One region of the Enterobacter sp. UPMP701 genome, then DNA from elsewhere that is predicted to be linked to it. Evidence: predicted binding sites of a transcription regulator. Region 1 holds the regulator's gene; each other region holds the start of a gene.
What was found. The regulator sigma-54, encoded in region 1, starts transcription at its own class of promoters, with help from an activator protein. The targets are predictions, from matches to a motif close to GTTGGCACANNTTTCGCTNT.

Region 1 (4,159 bases):
CTGGTGAAAGAGCAGAAAATGCAGGCCTCCAGCGAGAAAGGCAAACGCGTAACCACCGTGCTGGTTCCGTCGCAGCTGCAGGACAAAGGCAAGGGCCAGGCCCCGGCACAGAAGAAGAGTAACTAATTCGTTATGGCAACATTAACTGCAAAAAATCTCGCGAAGGCCTATAAGGGCCGCCGTGTCGTAGAAGATGTCAGTCTGACCGTCAACTCCGGCGAAATTGTTGGCCTGCTTGGCCCGAACGGTGCGGGTAAAACCACCACCTTCTACATGGTCGTAGGCATTGTGCCGCGCGATGCCGGCAACATCGTCATCGACGATGAAGACATCAGCCTGCTGCCGCTGCACGCGCGTGCGCGTCGTGGCATCGGCTATCTGCCGCAGGAAGCCTCTATTTTCCGTCGTCTGAGCGTCTTTGATAACCTGATGGCGGTCCTGCAAATTCGCGACGACCTGACCAGCGAACAGCGTCAGGATCGCGCCAACGAGCTGCTGGAAGAGTTCCACATTGAGCACCTGCGCGACAGCCTCGGTCAGGCATTGTCCGGGGGGGAACGCCGTCGTGTTGAGATTGCGCGCGCGCTGGCCGCAAACCCGAAATTTATCCTTCTGGATGAACCGTTTGCGGGCGTCGACCCGATCTCCGTTATCGATATTAAACGTATTATTGAGCATCTGCGTGACAGCGGGCTTGGCGTGCTGATCACCGACCACAACGTGCGTGAAACGCTGGCCGTATGTGAACGCGCGTATATTGTGAGCCAGGGCAATCTGATCGCCCACGGTACGCCGCAGCAGATCCTCGAAGACGATCATGTTAAGCGCGTCTATCTTGGGGAAGACTTCAGACTCTGATAGGGTAGAGGTAACATAACGCCGAACCGGAGAAAAATGCTCTGAACATGAAGCAAGGTTTGCAATTAAGGCTCAGCCAACAACTGGCAATGACGCCGCAGCTACAGCAGGCCATTCGTCTGCTGCAACTGTCCACCTTAGAACTCCAGCAGGAGCTCCAGCAGGCGCTGGACAGCAATCCCCTGCTGGAGCAAGCCGATCTTCATGATGAGGTAGATACTCAGCAGTCACAGGACACAGAAGCGCTCGACACCGCGGATGCTCTCGAACAAAAAGAGATGCCGGACGAGCTACCGCTGGATGCCAGCTGGGATGAAATCTATACCGCTGGTACCCCTTCTGGTACGCGTGCAGACTACCAGGACGATGAGCTACCGGTCTATCAGGGCGAAACCACCCAGTCGCTGCAGGATTACCTGATGTGGCAGGTGGAACTTACCCCCTTCTCTGATACCGACCGCGCGATCGCCACGTCGATTGTCGACGCCGTTGACGACACCGGCTATTTGACCGTCACGCTGGACGACATTCTGGAAAGCATGGGCGACGAAGAGATTGAACTTGAAGAGATTGAAGCCGTTCTGAAGCGCATTCAGCGTTTCGATCCTGTCGGCGTGGCCGCGAAAGATCTGCGCGACTGCCTGCTGATCCAGCTTTCTCAGTTCAGCAAAGAGACGCCATGGCTCGACGAGGCGCGCTTAATCATCAGCGATCATCTGGATCTTCTCGCCAACCACGATTTCCGCTCTCTGATGCGCGTTACGCGCCTGAAAGAAGAGGTGCTGAAAGAGGCGGTGAATCTGATCCAGTCACTCGATCCGCGCCCCGGCCAGTCGATCCAGACCAGTGAACCCGAGTACGTCATCCCGGACGTGCTGGTCAGAAAACACAATGACCGCTGGGTCGTTGAACTGAACTCTGACAGCATCCCTCGCCTGCAAATCAACCAGCAGTATGCTTCCATGTGCACCAGCGTGCGCAACGACTCCGACAATCAATATATTCGTAGCAATCTTCAGGAAGCGCGATGGTTGATCAAGAGTCTGGAAAGCCGAAATGATACCCTGCTCCGCGTGAGCCGCTGCATCGTCGAACAGCAGCAGGCGTTCTTTGAGCAGGGTGAAGAGTATATGAAACCGATGGTGCTGGCGGATATCGCCCAGGCCGTCGAGATGCATGAATCCACGATTTCCCGCGTCACGACGCAGAAGTATCTGCACAGTCCGCGCGGTATTTTTGAGCTTAAGTATTTCTTCTCCAGCCACGTGAATACCGAGGGCGGCGGCGAAGCCTCCTCAACGGCGATTCGTGCCCTGGTGAAGAAGTTAATCGCCGCGGAGAACCCCGCGAAGCCACTAAGTGACAGTAAGTTAACCACCATGCTGTCCGATCAGGGTATTATGGTGGCACGTCGTACTGTTGCGAAGTATCGAGAGTCTTTATCCATTCCGCCGTCTAACCAGCGTAAACAACTGGTCTGACACAACCGATAAGGAAGACACTATGCAGCTCAATATCACAGGACACAACGTCGAGATTACTGAGGCCTTACGTGACTTCGTGAACGCTAAGTTCGCGAAACTCGAGCAGTATTTCGAAAGGATCAACCAGGTCTACGTTGTGTTGAAAGTGGAGAAAGTGACTCATATCTCGGACGCAACCCTGCATGTAAACGGGGGTGAACTCCATGCCAGTGCGGAAGGGCAAGACATGTACGCGGCTATCGACGGCTTGATTGATAAGCTTGCGCGACAGCTCAATAAACATAAAGATAAACTGAAACAACACTAATTGTCCGGGCAGTTAACGGGTGCAGGACGGCCTGTTGTGAAACACAACAGGCCATTTGTACAGTTAGCGCTTAGGTGAAATTATGATGAACAACGATTCCGCTCTTCAACTGAGCAATGTCCTTAACCAGGAATGTACCCGCAGTGCCGTTCACTGCCAGAGCAAAAAACGTGCGCTGGAGATCATTAGTGAACTGGCCGCAAAACAGCTGGGCCTGCCGCCGCAGGTGGTGTTCGAAGCGATCCTGACCCGCGAAAAAATGGGCAGTACCGGTATCGGCAACGGCATCGCGATCCCGCACGGCAAGCTGGAAGAGGACACCCTGCGTGCCGTCGGTGTGTTTGTGCAGCTGGAAACGCCAATTGCCTTTGATGCCATTGATAACCAGCCCGTCGATCTCCTCTTCGCGCTGCTGGTGCCAGCCGATCAGACCAAGACCCATCTGCATACGCTTTCACTGGTCGCTAAGCGTCTGGCCGATAAAACCATCTGCCGTCGACTACGCTCAGCCCAAAGTGATGAAGAGCTTTATCAGATTATCACTGAAGCAGAAGGCAATCAGGATGACGCATAACCAGGAGATGGCCTTCACATCTGTTGTCCTGAGGAGAAACGGAACATGGTGCTGATGATTGTCAGCGGACGTTCAGGGTCGGGGAAATCCGTTGCCCTGCGCGCGCTGGAAGACATGGGTTTTTACTGCGTCGATAACCTGCCGGTGGTGTTATTGCCCGATCTGGCCCGCACGCTGGCAGAGAGACAAACCTCTGCCGCCGTCAGTATCGACGTCCGTAACATGCCGGAATCGCCAGAAATTTTCGAACAGGCCATGAGCAACCTGCCTGACACGTTCTCGCCTCAGCTGCTGTTCCTCGATGCCGATCGCAATACGCTGATCCGCCGCTACAGCGACACCCGCCGTTTGCACCCGCTTTCCAGCAAGAATCTCTCTCTGGAGAGCGCCATCGATGAAGAGAGCGATCTGCTGGAGCCGCTGCGCTCTCGTGCTGACCTGATTGTCGACACCTCTGAGATGTCCGTTCACGAGCTGGCCGAAATGCTGAGAACCCGGCTGCTGGGCAAACGCGAGCGCGAACTGACGATGGTGTTCGAATCCTTCGGCTTTAAGCACGGTATTCCGATTGATGCGGATTATGTTTTCGACGTGCGCTTCCTGCCGAACCCGCACTGGGATCCGAAGCTGCGCCCAATGACCGGTCTGGATAAGCCCGTCGCGGCATTCCTCGACAGGCACACAGAAGTTCACAATTTTATCTACCAGACGCGAAGCTACCTTGAGCTATGGTTACCTATGCTGGAGACAAACAATCGTAGCTACCTGACGGTGGCGATTGGCTGTACCGGCGGTAAACATCGTTCGGTCTACATCGCCGAACAGCTGGCCGATTATTTCCGCTCACGCGGGAAGAACGTTCAGTCCCGTCATCGCACGCTGGAAAAACGTAAAACATGACCGTAAAACAAACCGTTGAGATCACCAATAAGCTGG
Region 2 (4,159 bases), on a different contig from region 1:
GCGCAGTCGCCCAGCGCGTAAATATCCGGCTGTGTGGTTTGCAGGTAGCTATTTACCTTCACGCCACGACCTGTTTCGGCACCCGCGCGATGCGCCAGCGCGGTTTCGGGGCGCAGGCCCGTCGCCGCGATAACCACATCCACTTCAACGCTGCGGCTGCGGTCAAGCGATGCACGAATGCCGCCTTCGGTTTTGCTCAGGCTTTGCAGCTGCGATTTCAACAGCAGATGCACCCCCATGTCGGTCAGGCGATGCTGTAAGCGGCTGCTGACTTCTGCGGGCATCAGCGCCGACAGAATGCTCGCCGCATGGTCAACGAGGGTGACGGATTTCCCCGCCCGGCAGAAATCCATCGCCAGCTCGGTGCCAATCAGCCCGCCGCCGACAATCATCACGCGCTGTGCGTCACGCAGCAGCGTTTCGCTGGCCTGATACTCCTGCTGGCTGTTGAGCGTGATCATCAGCTCGCGGCCCTCAACCGGCGGCACAAACGCAGAGGCACCCGTGGCCAGCACCAGCTTGTCGTACCGCCAGGTCTTCTCTTTCGCTTTCACCACGTGGGCGTCGGCGTCGATGTCGGTGACCCAGGTGTACGGGAACAGACGCAGGTTAAACTGCTCCGCGAACTCCCCCGCCGTCTGGCGGGTGAGGTCTTCGGCGCGCTGATTCTGGCTAATGACGTGGCTTAAATCAGGCTTGTTGTACTCGTCCATGCTGTCGGCGGCGATCAGCGTCAGCGGCACGTTAGCGTCCTGCTTGCGAATGTTTTTCACCAGCTGGCGGGCGGCAAAGCCCGAGCCGATGATGACGATACCGTTACTCATTTTGCCTCCGTAGCCAGTTCATCAAAGACGTCTTTACCGAGGGAACATTCCGGGCAGAGGAAGTTGTCCGGCACCTCGCGCCACGGCGTACCCGGGGCGACATCCTGCAACGGCTCGCCCAGCTCAGGATCGTAAATCCATTGGCAGACGCTGCATTGCATGCAAGGGCCGAGGTCGGCAGCGGCAGGAACGGCTTCTGCTACGGCTTCCGGCGTAACCGCCGCGGCGGGTGCGATTTCCGGCAGCGGCGCAAGCGCCCACTGGCGGGCGATGTCACGGCCATGCTGGCGGCAGATTTCCAGCGCGTCGAGATCCGGACGCCATTTCGCCTTCAGGCTCAGGGACATCTCAAAACCGGCATCCTGTAAACGGGTGGAAAGACGGTCTACCGCGCCGCCGCTCCAGCCGTGAGAGCCAAAGGCGCTGGCGCGCTTGTTGCGAAAGCGCAGACCGGTCATCTCTTCCACGAGGCCAGCAATTTTCGGCATCATCACGTTATTCATGGTGGAGGTACCCACCAGCACGCCTTTGGAGCGGAAGACGTTGGTCAGTACCTCATTCTTATCGCTGCGCGCCACGTTGAAGATTTTCACCGCCACGTTCGGGTCCACTTCGTTGATGCCCTGGGCAATGGCGTCCGCCATCATGCGGGTGTTGTTGGACATGGTGTCGTAAAAAATCGTGATGCGGTCTTCCTGATAGTCCGCTGCCCACTTCAGGTACAGCTCGACGATCTGGGTTGGATTTTCACGCCACACCACGCCGTGGGAGGTGGCAATCATATCCACCGGCAGGTTAAAACCGAGGATTTCGGTGATTTTTGGCGTCACCAGGCGGCTGAACGGCGTCAGGATGTTGGCGTAGTAGCGCTGGCACTGTTCGAACAGCTCGGTCTGATCCACTTCGTCATTAAACAGGCGCTCGTCGCAGTAATGCTGGCCGAAGGCGTCGTTGCTGAACAGCACCGCGTCGCCGGTCATGTAGGTCATCATGCTGTCCGGCCAGTGCAGCATCGGGGTTTCGACGAAGATCAGCTGTTTACCGTTGCCGATATCCAGCGTGTCGCCGGTTTTCACGGTGTGGAAGTTCCACTCCGGATGGTGGTGATGACCGTTGATGGAGTCAATGGCGTTGGTGGTGCAGTAGATCGGGGTATCCGGAATGTGGGACATCAGCTCGGTCAGCGCCCCGGCGTGATCCTCTTCCGCGTGGTTGATGATGATGTAGTCGATGTCGTTCAGATCGATTTCACTGCGCAGGTTCTGCACGAACTCGCGGCTGAATTTGTGATCGACGGTATCGATCAGCACGTTTTTACCTTCACGAATGAGATAGCTGTTGTAGCTGCTGCCGCGCAGCGTTTTGTATTCCGTCCCGTGGAAATCGCGCACTTCCCAGTCACGTTGACCAACCCAATGAATGTTATTTTTAACCAGAATAGACATAGCAACCTCAGCATAATACAGCGTTTTCAAATAAGATGTTTTGCTTATATCAAGTTGCGTGCCAACTTTTTAAGTTATTAAAATTCAATAAGTTATAATGTGATGCTCCGTAATGAGTAGTCATTATGACTATCTCAAAAAGAGTCAATATGACATTATGTATTGTCAAAATGACTGTGAGGCTGACATGAGCTTTTCCGTAGACGTGCTGGCGAAGATCGCCATTGAGCTGCAAACCGGTATCGGCCATCAGGACCGCTTTCAGCGCCTGATCTCCACGCTGCGCCACGTGCTTGAGTGCGATGCGTCCGCGCTGCTGCGCTACGAGGGGCGGCAGTTTATTCCGCTGGCTATCGACGGGCTGGCGAAGGACGTGCTCGGACGGCGCTTTACCCTTGAAGGTCATCCGCGTCTGGAAACCATCGCCCGCGCGGGTGACGTGGTGCGCTTCCCGGCGGACAGCGATTTGCCCGACCCGTACGACGGCCTTATTCCCGGACAGGAGAGCCTGAAGGTGCACGCCTGCATCGGTCTGCCGCTGTTTGCCGGACAAAACCTGATTGGCGCATTAACGCTCGACGGCATGTCGCCGGACCAGTTCGACACCTTCAGCGACGAAGAGCTGCGCCTGATTGCCGCCCTGGCCGCCGGGGCGCTGAACAACGCCCTGCTGATTGAACAGCTGGAGAGCCAGAATATCCTTCCTGGCAGCCCGGCGGCGTTTGAGCAGGTCACCCACACGGAGATGATCGGCCTTTCTCCGGGCATGGCGCAGCTCAAAAAAGAGATTGAGATTGTTGCCGCCTCCGATTTGAACGTGCTGATCTTCGGGGAGACCGGCACCGGTAAAGAGCTGGTGGCAAAAGCGATCCACGAAGCCTCGCCCCGTGCGGTGAATCCGCTGGTCTATCTCAACTGCGCGGCGTTGCCAGAAAGCGTGGCGGAAAGCGAGCTGTTTGGTCACGTTAAAGGGGCGTTTACCGGGGCCATCAGCAACCGCAGCGGCAAGTTTGAAATGGCCGATAACGGCACGCTGTTTCTTGATGAGATTGGTGAGCTGTCGCTGTCGTTACAGGCCAAGCTGCTGCGCGTGCTGCAGTACGGCGATATTCAACGCGTGGGAGACGATCGCAGCCTGCGCGTGGACGTGCGCGTGCTGGCGGCGACGAACCGCGATCTGCGCGAAGAGGTGCTGGCGGGGAATTTCCGCGCCGATCTGTTCCACCGCCTGAGCGTATTCCCGCTAACCGTGCCGCCGCTGCGCGAGCGCGGGGACGACGTGCTGCTGCTGGCGGGCTTTTTCTGCGAGCAGTGCCGGCTCAGGATGGGGCTTTCCCGCGTGGTGCTGAGCCCGGGGGCGAGGGCGCATCTGCTGAGCTACGGCTGGCCGGGCAATGTGCGCGAGCTGGAGCATGCGATCCACCGGGCGGTGGTGCTGGCGCGGGCGACGCGCTCGGGGGATGAAGTGGTGATTCACGCCCGGCATTTTGCGCTGCATGAGGAAAGTGCCCCAACTGTGAAGGCTGCTGCGCCTGAGAGCGTCAACGAGAACCTGCGCGAGGCGACGGAAGCGTTCCAGCGTCAGATGATTACCCGCGCGCTGGAGCAGAACAACCGCAGCTGGGCGGCATGTGCCCGGGCGCTGGAGATGGACGTCGCCAACCTGCACCGGCTGGCGAAGCGTCTTGGGCTGAAGGGTTAAATTATCCCTGCCTGGTAGAAGTCCTGCAGGTTGATGGCGCCGCACAGCCTGCCGTGCTCGTCCACCACCGGTGCGGCGGTGATTTTGCGCTTCATCAGCACCTCTTTGGCTTCAATGGCGCGGCTGTCGGCGTTGAGTGTCAGCCCGCCTTTGGTCATGGCTTCCGACACGTTTGTTTCCAGCCTGCC
Region 3 (4,159 bases), on a different contig from region 1:
CGCTCAGGGTTATTCATCGCCAGCGTCAGGGCATCCATCGGTGAGTAAACGATCCGCACGTCCGCGCCGCGCGCCTTCGCCTGCAGCAGCGAGCCGCTCTTCCCCGGCACGCGCATCGCGTCGCCAAAGGTGCAGAAGATAACGTCGGGATGGCGGGCCATTTCAATGCAGCTGTCGATGCGCCCCATTGGCAGGACGCATACCGGGCAGCCGGGACCGTGGATAAACTCGATGTTCTCCGGCAGCAGCTGGTCAAGGCCAAACTTGAAGATGGCGTGCGTGTGCCCGCCGCACACCTCCATGATCCGCAGCGGTTTTTCTCTCGTGTAGTCCAGCAGCGCGGCGCGCGTTTTCAGGTGCCCGATAAGCTGCATCACCTGCTCCGGCGCGCGGTATTCATCAACGTAACGCATTTGCTATCGCTCCTCGCCGTACAGGAGCGCGCCCACGTCCGGCTCCACGTCAAACATGTTTTGCAGGGCGTCGAGCGTGTCGCGGGCTTCCGCTTCGTTAATCACGCTCATGGCAAACCCCACGTGGACCAGCACCCACTGGCCGAGTCGCGAGGCGCCCGTTTCATCGGTGCTGCCCACCAGCGTCAGGTCGACGTCGCGCAGGATGCCGCAGACCTCGACTTTGGCCTGATTGCCGTCGATGGAGTGGATTTGTCCGGGTACGCCTATGCACATCGTTCACTCTCCAGCCAGTCCAGCCAGGCGTCCATCCCGTCGCCGCGCGTCGCGGAAACCAGCAGGATCTCAATGTCCGGGTTCACTTCCCGGGCGTAAGCCACGCACTTATCCACATCGAAATTCAGATACGGCAGCAGGTCGATTTTGTTCAGCAGCATGAGGGAGGCGGCGGCGAACATGTGCGGGTACTTCAGCGGCTTGTCTTCCCCTTCGGTGACCGAAAGCACCGCGACTTTATATCGTTCCCCAAGGTCGAAGCTCGCCGGACACACCAGGTTGCCGACGTTTTCAATAAACAGGATGCCGTTATTCGCCAGCGGCAGGCGCGGGGCGGCATCGGCGATCATCTGCGCGTCCAGGTGGCAGCCCTTACCAGTGTTGACCTGAATTGCCGGAGTGCCGGTTTCACGGATGCGCGCCGCATCGTTAACGGTTTGCTGATCGCCTTCGATAACGGCGCAGGAGACGCGTTCGTTCAGGCGCTTGAGGGTTTCCGTCAGCAACGTGGTTTTGCCGGAGCCGGGGCTGGAGACCAGGTTCAGCACCAACTGTTCGCGCGCGGCAAAGCGGGCGCGGTTGCGGGCGGCGATCTGGTTATTTTTATCCAGCACGTCGATCTCCACCTCCAGCATCTGGCGCTGGCTGATGCCCGGCGCGTGGGTGCCCGCCTCGCCGTGGCCGTAGTGCAGGTCGCCCGTGTCGGAACGCTGCGGCGCAAAGGTGATGCCGGTCAGTGCCGCCGCAGGACGCGGAGCTGGCGAAAAGGGCGCGGAGCGAAACGCGGAGTGGGGACGGTGTTCATCCCCTTCTATATACAGGTTGCCTTCGGCGCAACCGCAGGTACTACACATACATTACTCCTTCTCGATCTCGAGACGTTGGATCTGCATACCGTCATCCGCCACGATGCGCAGTCCGGTGCTCTGGCACTGCGGGCAGCGCTGAACCTTTGATGAGAGCAGGGTGACGTACTGCTGGCACTGCTCGCACCAGCACTCCGCCTGCTGCTCGTCAATATGCAATGCGCAGCCTTCCGCCAGCGTACCGCGGCACACCAGCTCAAAGCAGAAGGTAAGGGCGCTGGTCTCGACGCAGGAAAACGCCCCGACTTTCAGCCAGACGCCGGTGACGCGCTTCGCGCGGTTTTGCACTGCCTGCTGTTCAATAAGTTCCAGAGCCCGCTGGCAGAGGGTGATTTCGTGCATGACGCCTCCTCAATGATTTGCGCCAGTAAATGCAATAACGGTGCCAGCTTGATTTGCGTTACGGCGTGACGATGTCAACGCTGTCGAAATGACACGTCGACACGGCATTGTTGACAGTGAGTCTTTCGACAAAAATCATATAAATCAGATAATTAAAAACTGGCATGGATTCTGCTTAACAGCCGCTATCTCCATTAACCGGATACCTTTTATGACTATTTGGGAAATTAGCGAAAAAGCGGATTACATCGCGCAGCGCCACCAGCAGCTTCAGGATCAGTGGCACCTTTACTGCAACTCTCTGGTTCAGGGGATCACCCTGTCAAAAGCCCGTCTGCACCACGCCATGAGCTGCGCAGCGCAGGGAGACATGCGCTTTGTGTTATTTGGTCATTTCACGATTTTTGTCACCCTGGCGGAGAGCTTCAACAGCCACACCATTGAGTATTACGTTGAGACAAAAGAGGGTGAAAAACAGTGTATTGCGAAAGCTCAGCTGATGGCCGACGGCATGGTGGACGGTCACGTCAGCAACCGCGATCGCCAGCAGGTGCTGGAGCACTATCTGGAGAAAATCGCGCCGGTTTACAACGGTCTCTACACCGCAGTTGAGCACGACTTGCCGGTTGATCTGAAACAGCTGATTGCGGGAAACGCCTCCGCCAATCCTGCCCGATAATCGCGTGTCGAAAAGTGTCGATGAGACAGTTTTTCGTCGTCAAAAATGACCATCACCTGAGGATTGCCCGGTGAACCGTTTTGTAATTGCTGACTCGACGGTCTGTATTGGCTGTCGAACCTGTGAGGCGGCGTGTTCGGAAACGCACCGCCTGCACGGGCTACAGTCCATGCCGCGCCTGCGCGTCATGCGTAATGAAAAAGAGTCTGCCCCGCAGCTCTGCCACCACTGTGAAGATGCCCCGTGTGCGGGCGTGTGCCCGGTTAACGCCATCACCCGCGTGGACGGCGCGGTACAACTGAATGAAAGCCTGTGCGTCAGCTGCAAGCTGTGCGGCATCGCCTGTCCGTTCGGCGCGATTGAATTTTCCGGCAGCCGCCCGCTGCATATCCCGGCGAACGCCAATACCCCGAAAGCGCCGCCTGCGCCACCCGCTCCGGCGAAGGTCAGCACGCTGCTGGACTGGGTACCCGGCATTCGCGCTGTTGCGGTGAAGTGCGACCTGTGCAGCTTTGACGAACAGGGCCCGGCCTGCGTGCGGACCTGCCCGACCAAAGCGCTGATCCTGGTTAACATCCGCGATATCGCCCGTACCAGCAGACGCAAGCGCGAGCTGACCATTAATACCGACGTCGGCGATCTTTCGCTTCTGCAGGCGCTTAACGAGGGGGCGAAATGAACGCGATATTTATGATTAACAGCGCCGTGGCGTACTTTGCCGCTGCCGCCGTGCTGGCGCTGGTGTTCTCTTTCCATAAAACCCTGAGCGGCTGGATAGCCGGTATCGGCAGCGCGGTCGGCAGCCTGATGACGCTGGCCGCGGGCAGCGTGGTTCTGCTCGGCGGGCAATCCGTGGAAACCCTCATGCCGCTGATCCGCCACTCCGTTGCTATTACGCCGCTAAACGCCATCTGGCTGGTGACCTTTGGCCTGTGTGGGCTGTTTATCAGCCTGTTCAATATCGACTGGCACCGCCATCCGCAAACTAAAACCAACGGCCTGCTGGTGAACCTGCTGATGGCGACGGCAGTCTGTACCGTTATCGCCAGCAACCTCGGCGCGCTGGTGGTGATGGCCGAAATCATGGCCCTGTGCGGCGTGTTCCTGACCGGATGCAGCGCCTCCGGCAAGCTGTGGTTTGCGCTCGGTCGCCTCGGCACGCTGCTACTGGCGCTGGCCTGCTGGCTGGTGTGGCAGCGTTTCGGCACGCTGGATTTCGCCGCGCTTAACGGTCAGCCGCTGGGCAATGACGTCTGGCTGCTGGGAGTAGCCGGTTTTGGCCTGCTGGCCGGGATTATCCCGCTGCACGGCTGGGTGCCGCAGGCGCATGCCAATGCCTCTGCCCCCGCCGCCGCGCTGTTTTCTGTGGTGGTCATGAAGGTCGGTCTGTTCGGCATCCTGACGATAACCCTGACGGGCGGTCAGCCGCCGCTGTGGTGGGGCGTGGCGCTGCTGATTGCGGGGATGATCACCGCATTTGTCGGCGGCCTGTACGCCCTGATGGAGCACAACATCCAGCGCCTGCTGGCGTACCACACCCTGGAAAACATCGGCATCATCCTGCTCGGCATGGGCGCGGGCGT

Region 2: the regulator sigma-54 is predicted to act here: its motif matches at 2,316-2,335, upstream of norV (anaerobic nitric oxide reductase flavorubredoxin).
Region 3: the regulator sigma-54 is predicted to act here: its motif matches at 1,926-1,945, upstream of hypA (hydrogenase maturation nickel metallochaperone HypA).

The regions. Positions count from the first base shown of each region.
Region 1 covers NZ_JBSKJN010000013.1:13,217-17,375, forward strand. The annotation lists gene lptA (lipopolysaccharide ABC transporter substrate-binding protein LptA) at 1-126, shown strand, start outside; gene lptB (LPS export ABC transporter ATP-binding protein) at 133-858, shown strand; gene rpoN (RNA polymerase factor sigma-54) at 906-2,339, shown strand; gene hpf (ribosome hibernation promoting factor) at 2,362-2,649, shown strand; gene ptsN (PTS IIA-like nitrogen regulatory protein PtsN) at 2,732-3,223, shown strand; gene rapZ (RNase adapter RapZ) at 3,269-4,123, shown strand; gene npr (PTS phosphocarrier protein NPr) at 4,120-4,159, shown strand, end outside.
Region 2 covers NZ_JBSKJN010000006.1:141,138-145,296, reverse strand. The annotation lists gene norW (NADH:flavorubredoxin reductase NorW) at 1-824, opposite strand, end outside; gene norV (anaerobic nitric oxide reductase flavorubredoxin) at 821-2,269, opposite strand; gene norR (nitric oxide reductase transcriptional regulator NorR) at 2,457-3,971, shown strand; gene gutQ (arabinose-5-phosphate isomerase GutQ) at 3,968-4,159, opposite strand, start outside.
Region 3 covers NZ_JBSKJN010000006.1:159,671-163,829, reverse strand. The annotation lists gene hypD (hydrogenase formation protein HypD) at 1-413, opposite strand, end outside; gene ACWKXT_RS15170 (HypC/HybG/HupF family hydrogenase formation chaperone) at 417-689, opposite strand; gene hypB (hydrogenase nickel incorporation protein HypB) at 680-1,543, opposite strand; gene hypA (hydrogenase maturation nickel metallochaperone HypA) at 1,547-1,897, opposite strand; gene hycA (formate hydrogenlyase regulator HycA) at 2,109-2,576, shown strand; gene ACWKXT_RS15150 (4Fe-4S binding protein) at 2,647-3,255, shown strand; gene hycC (formate hydrogenlyase subunit 3) at 3,252-4,159, shown strand, end outside.